Regions from separate parts of the Lysinibacillus sp. FSL M8-0134 genome, predicted to be linked through region 2. Evidence: riboswitches for the same ligand, from Rfam matches in the RefSeq annotation. Region 2 holds a riboswitch; the other holds the start of a gene.
What was found. Region 2 has a riboswitch for cobalamin ahead of cobT (nicotinate-nucleotide--dimethylbenzimidazole phosphoribosyltransferase). Riboswitches for the same ligand answer to the same signal wherever they lie in the genome.
Positions count from the first base shown of each region.

Region 1 (3,419 bases), on a different contig from region 2:
ATGCTGAATAGCTTGAGCCATTTTTTCCACCATGGGTTGTAAGTGTATATTAGTGTCTAGGTAGTCTTCCATGATTGTTTCCTCTGGTACATCTAAAGCTAGTAAAATCAGGGCGCCTCCTATACCTGTTCTATCTTTTCCAACTGCACAATGGTGAACAAGACCTAAATTATCAGGATTTTGAATGGTTTTCATTAGCTCCTTAAATGAGGGATTATTAAAAGGCATTTGCGCATAAAAATTTCGGAACATTTCGGGGCTTACTACTTTATAAAAATCTTTACCACCAGCATTTGTGGGCATTTCAAAAGCATGATTACCCTTTGCTGGTATTTGAATATATCGAGCATGTGAGAACACGGGGTTAGGATTATGCTGTGCTTCCTTGTTGTCACGGTAATCAAAAATAGTTTTAATACCTAACATTTCAAATCGCTCTTTATCTGCTGATGTCATTTTAGCAAGTGCTGCAGAGCGGTAGAATAAACCCTTCTTTACAATACGTCCATCCCTTGTCTTATATCCCCCCATATCTCGGAAATTATAGACTGCCTCAAACGGAATAACCTGTGTATCTAACTGTTCCATTCACTACCCTCCCTAAATTATTAAGCATTCTTACCTTTATTCTATAGAACAAATTAAATTAATTCCAATTTTCACGCTAGGTAATAACTAACCATATAAAAATGGCTAGCCGTTAGATCAGCTAGCCTTGAATTGTTATTTAAATAACTCTGGATACACAGCTTTAGCTACTAATTCTACTGCTTCTCCAATACGTGGACCAGGACGATTAGAGATATCAGTATCAAGAGACTGTACAGCTTTATCTTGAATAGCTTTCACAGTATTCCAACCATCACGTGTCAAAATTTCCCCTATAGGATCTTCTGTATAGTTTACTGTTGTTAATATAACCTCTGGATTTTTCGCAATAACCTCTTCCTCAGACACTTGCGCCCAATTGTCTAAATCAGCAAAGACATTCTTAACATTGGCTGCATTTAATATTTCTTGCTGGAAAGTTCCAGCGCCTGCCGTATAAATATCTGGCTTAGGACTAATCTCTAAATAAACATTTTTCGGTGCTTTTACTTCTTTCACCTTTGTTTGTACTTCAGTAATTTTCGCTTTAATCTGTTCGTTTAATTCATTTCCTTTATCTTCAACACCCATTACAGCAGCTAGTTGTTCAATATCCCCATAAACATCATCAAATGATGTGGCAGATTCAATAACAAAAACTTTCAGTCCCGCATCTTCTAATGGTTTCAATGCATCCTTAGAGCCAATTGTGTAAGCAATGACCACATCTGGCTTTAAGGCTATAATGCGTTCACTATCGAAATTCTGAGAATCAGATACTCGTTCGATTTTTTGTGCTGCTTCTGGATATGTGTCATACTCTGTTGCTCCTACGATTTTCTCACCAACACCTAGTGCAAATAAAATCTCCGTATTACTTGGTTGTAAGGAAACAATAGTTTTTGGTACTTCTTTAAATTCTACTTCTACACCACGATCATCTGTTACTTTGTAGGTTGTTTGTTCAGTTTGTTGCGTATCCTGTGAAGCCTCTTTATTTTTTGTATCTTCTGAGGTACCACAACCTGCTAAAACTAATATTAGTACTAGCACTGATAGCCATTGGAAATTAAATACTTTCTTCATTCTTACTCTCCCTTTTCTTTTTCATTGGATAGGATTTACTAATAAACGGTATTTCAGCTATACCTGCTTGGTGATTCATATAGACTGCCATGACAAAGCATACATTTGCTAACAAGCCTAAGTAGTCGAAAAGGATAGCTGGTACCTCTCGTTCCTCTGAAACCTTATGTAATGTACGATATGATTTTTTGGCTTCACTGCGGCAAAGATGTAAAGCAGCAGCAGCCTCTGTGCCCTGAGGTAAAACAAAACTTTGTATTTCTTCCTTCACATGACGAACATAAAAGTCATAGCGTTCGCTTAACCAAGAAAGATCTTCTTCTGTTACTGCTAGCTTTCCTCGGACTGAACCATTGACATGGTAAGCCATAGGTAACATAAGCAGCAAATCATCTACGACAACTTGTACATCCTCCTTTTTTACTGCAGCTAATGCAACCCCTAGATGTGTTGTGAGACTATCTGTTCGAATCTCATAATCAACCGTTGAAGCCTTTTCACGCATAAACGGATAACAAGAATAACGTGCATCCTTTTTCACTTGATGTACCCCCTTCCCATTTTGATAAATTCTTACATGAACGATAGCATAAAAAAACGCCGCTCCTTTAAGCAAAGGAACGACGAAAATAACATAATGATTGCCAATTACTATGACATTACCTATGTAATTTGCCGTATATCCTCCTAGCTTCCGAAGAGTTGTTATACGTTCAAATAAAGGTCGGTCTCCTGGCTTGTACAGTTCATTAATGAATTTTAATGAGCTATAAAGAACCTTCCCATCTCCTTGGAGACAGTGGTATATCTTTATAATGGCTGTACTTACAGTTGCGGAAACAGCTTCGGTTTTTCACCGAATTCCCGATTGTGCTAGTTAGCACCTTTATTCTGCAAGAATATTTCATTTGTAAAGCAGTTTACCATATATTAATAGGAAAAAACAGTTGTACTCCAAATAGAAACTTTACATCTGTACAAAAAAACACCATCTCGCTACTTTGAACGGATGGCTGCCTTATATTTCTTTTTGTGTTTAACTTCGGGCTCTTCATCAATTAAGCGGTGTGCAATAGCTATTAATTTAGAGTCATTCGTTTCATCATAAAGCTTTTTAAAAGAAATAATAATATCATAGCGAATAAGAGAGGGATGCTTTTCATCCAAACAGGTTTGAAATCTCTTAGCTAGATACGAGACAACTAAGTCTCTTTGTACTTGACCTGCTAATCCAATTTTCCAAATAGCTTGTAACGCGTTCCTCGCCGTGGCAAATCGCTCATCATACGTCACAGCCCAAATTTTCAAAAAATCTTCCAATACCCTTTCTTCTGGATCACTTTTTGCGGCTAAGGCACATAAAATTTGTGCAGCACGTGCACGAGCATGTCCATCTTTGTATGTAAGTGCTTGTACAAGCTGTTCCCATACTGCATATGTCCAATCTACGGGCTCCTGCATAATTTTCATTAGTTCCTCGTAAGATTCATATTGAATATCGTGGTCACGCTCTGTTAGATTACTAAAAAGTTGCAAAATCTCTTTTTCCATAATTTATCCCTACCTTTATTGATTCAGAACGTAATAAAATTTGATTTATGGTACACTTAACTTAATTTTTTCGCAAAGAAGGTGAGTTTATGAATAAATTTAATGCTAGGAAATTGATTTTTCGAGTAATTGTGATTCTATCCTTACTTGTAGCTGCCTATTTTATTATCCCTGTGTCCATGCCTTTACTATTT
Region 1 is NZ_JBBPAJ010000002.1:197,033-200,451, forward strand. It holds gene MKY49_RS20780 (tyrosine-protein phosphatase) at 1-588, opposite strand, end outside; gene MKY49_RS20785 (ABC transporter substrate-binding protein) at 724-1,674, opposite strand; gene MKY49_RS20790 (ATP:cob(I)alamin adenosyltransferase) at 1,658-2,215, opposite strand; cobalamin riboswitch at 2,380-2,577, opposite strand; gene MKY49_RS20795 (hypothetical protein) at 2,671-3,225, opposite strand; gene ytvI (sporulation integral membrane protein YtvI) at 3,315-3,419, shown strand, end outside.
Region 1: linked by a shared signal. The riboswitch ahead of MKY49_RS20790 (ATP:cob(I)alamin adenosyltransferase) and the one ahead of cobT (nicotinate-nucleotide--dimethylbenzimidazole phosphoribosyltransferase) in region 2 are both predicted to bind cobalamin.

Region 2 (3,419 bases):
TGATCTAAATTGAACTAACTCTCTCTAGAATTTGCTAATCAACTACTGGTATATCAACGCTCATGACAGATCTTTTTCTTTATTTCATTATCATCTTAACAATTTGTATGTGTACCTGCAAAACTTGCCTATTGTTTCTAAGCGCATTTTACGCTAAGCTAATGTGCGGACTTGTTTCAAGAAGCGTGTTTAATGACTGAATTTGGCTCATAAATCCATAGATTTTGTTTCAAGAAAAGTCTTTTAACATAAAAAGAAGTTTATTTATTACTAGAAGGGGTGAAAGGAATGGCTTGGGAGGTTTTTAGTATTATCGGAACAATTGCCTTTGCTATTTCTGGGGCAATTATTGCCATGGAAGAAGAATACGATTTATTCGGTGTCTATATACTCGGAATTGTAACTGCTTTTGGCGGGGGGGCTATTCGAAATTTACTTATCGGACTACCTGTCACGACCTTATGGGGGCAGGATATGATGTTTCAAATTGCGTTAGCAGCGATTACTATATTTTTTATTTTCCCTCATCATTTGATTCAGCATTGGCATCGTTGGGGTAACTTCACAGATGCGATTGGCTTATCAGCATTTGCAATTCAAGGTGCGTTGTATGCCGTGAAACTAGATATGCCTATTAGTGCTGTGATAGTAGCTGCTGTCTTAACTGGTTCGGGTGGCGGCATTGTGCGTGATTTATTGGCTAGACGTAAACCATTAGTTCTACGAGATGAGGTGTATGGTGTTTGGGCTGCACTTGCAGGGCTAATTATTGGATTTGAAGTGTTTACAGGAGACATCTTCCTTTATATTTTATTCGCCATCATCACAGTGTTACGCATTCTTTCCTATATGATGAAATGGCGTTTGCCTTTACGTAAGCTAAATCGAGCATAATGAGTGGGGAATAAGCCCAAATAGTATTGGAACTATACAGGCTTATTCCTTTTTTATTTAGCTAATAGTTGCATCGCTTCCTCTAACGTCACCATATTGTTCATCATGGAGCAGGCTGCATCTAAAATGGGAAAAGCTAAGGCGGCACCAGAGCCTTCTCCTAAGCGCATGTTCATATGTAGCATTGGTTCAATGCCGAGTAACGCTGCGGCAATTTTAGCACCCGGTTCCTCTGAAGCATGGGAAGGGATAATATAATCTTTTACTTTCGGTTCAAGCTTATATGCGATAAGTGCGGCAATAGTTGAAATAAAACCATCAATCACAACCGGCTTACGATGGACAGCTGCCCCTAGTATGATACCAGCCATGGCCCCTATCTCTAAGCCCCCGACTTTAGCTAATACATCTAAACCGTCTTGAGGGTCTGGTTGATTGACCTCAATAGCTTTTTTAATAACCGCTGCTTTATGAGCAATGCCACCATTGCCTACACCTGCCCCAAACCCTGTTACTTCAATTGGATCACATCCAGTCAATACAGCTAAAATAGCAGCACTAGGTGTTGTATTACCAATGCCCATTTCACCTGTGCCAAGTACATTAGCCCCTTTTGCTATTTCCTCTGTCGCCACATGAATTCCTACTTCAATTGCTTGAATGGCTTCCTCTTTAGACATGGCAGGTCCTTTTGCCATATTGTCTGTACCGTACTTTATTTTATTGATGATGACACCTGCACCGTGTGGAATCTCTTCTTTCACCCCTACATCTACTGTGACAACCTTGGCATTGGTAATGTTTGCAATTGCACAAACGCCTGTACCACCTTGAGGGAAATTTAATGTTTGAAAGACCGTAACATCTTGTGGATTCGTGGTTACACCTTCTTCACAAACACCGTGATCAGCAGCACAGACAATAATGACCTTTTTATCAACGAGCGGATATAATTGTCCAGTTATCCCAGAAAGCTGCACAGCAATGGACTCTAGTTTTCCTAAACTACCAGGGGGCTTACAGAGAGCATCTATACGCTTTCTTGCTTGCTCCCTCGTTTTCATGTCAGCACCTTGGATGTTTTGTAACGTGTTTTGTAGTAATTGCATGATAATTTCTCCTTTCCTTTTAAGACAAAAAGAAAAAGCCTGTAGTTTATCGTCACAACAAATAAACTACAGACTTTTCCATCATCCATACCTTTTAAAGCAAATAGGCAGGTCTCCTGGCTCAAGTTCAACATTCCACAGCACCTTCCCAGCAACGCGCTAGTGGTATTTACTATAGAACTCCCTTATACAGTGGCGGGTCCGCTAAAGATTTTCACTTTATTCCCTATTCTCCCCTTTGGGCACCTAATGCTTTTATTAAATTACTTTAAATCTACGACAGCTTATTCTTCCTGTCAAACCCTTTTACACTTTTTCGATTTCACTTTGTAATGTGGAGCCTAATAGGAGAATGGCTCCTATTAGTTGTAGCAGCGTCATTTTTTCTCCAATAATCATCGTGGAGATCACTAATGATGTCAGTGGATCAATATAGCTAAGAATAGCTATACTTTGACCTTTTAGCTGTGACATGCCTAAAAAGAATAAATAAAACCCTATACCTGCATGGACAATGCCCAATACGATGAGTAATAGAATAGAAGCAAAATTTATTTGCATCACCTGAAAACCCGTCGTTCCTACAATATAGAGGCTGAGGAAAAATGCAGCTAAACAGAGTTGGATAATCGTATTATGTGGTTCCTTTAACCCGCGAATATTTTTATTTGTAAATGTTAGTAGGGTGTAAAAGCATGCCGCAATCAGACCATAGACAATACCAATTAAGTGTCCACTATTTTCTGCGTTCTGACTTTGCATTATCAAAAAAAGACCGATAAGTGCTACACCAACATAAACTATTTTTCTTGCAACTAGCTTTTCTTTTAAAATAATAGGCGATAAACAGATGACCAATACGGGTGCAAAATAATAACTTAGGGCAGCATTAGCAATGGTCGTTTCCTTATACGCCTGAAATAAAAATATCCAATTTCCACATAAAGCAACACTTGAAATTAATAACGGCCATTTATTCAGGACAATAGCGCTTCTTGCAAAGCTTTCCTTTTTATAAATAAAAATTAGTAGTAAAAAACAAGCACCAATGCCACTCATCCAAAAGGCAATCTCACTAGAAGCTAAAGGAATATACCTTGCAAAAACACCGACAGCACCAAAAATAACCATAGATAATACAAATGCTAATTTTCCGCTCATTAAAAATTCCTACTTTCTACGCATATAGTTTGAGCCTATACAGTAGAATCTAATAAGAATGAGCAATCAGTTATCGGATGCCTAAACAGTAGATTCTACTGTAAAGACATTGTTGGGGGTGCTATTGATCGAAACATACAAAATCCCTCCTTCATTTCATGTTATCATAACATATTTCTGAAAATTCAGGAGAGTTTGTCTTTGAAAAAATGAGGTAAATTATTCAATAATCTAAATGATGAAAAAGGAGAAGAT
Region 2 is NZ_JBBPAJ010000001.1:1,130,157-1,133,575, reverse strand. It holds gene MKY49_RS05490 (trimeric intracellular cation channel family protein) at 289-894, shown strand; gene cobT (nicotinate-nucleotide--dimethylbenzimidazole phosphoribosyltransferase) at 948-2,003, opposite strand; cobalamin riboswitch at 2,093-2,268, opposite strand; gene MKY49_RS05480 (DMT family transporter) at 2,310-3,164, opposite strand.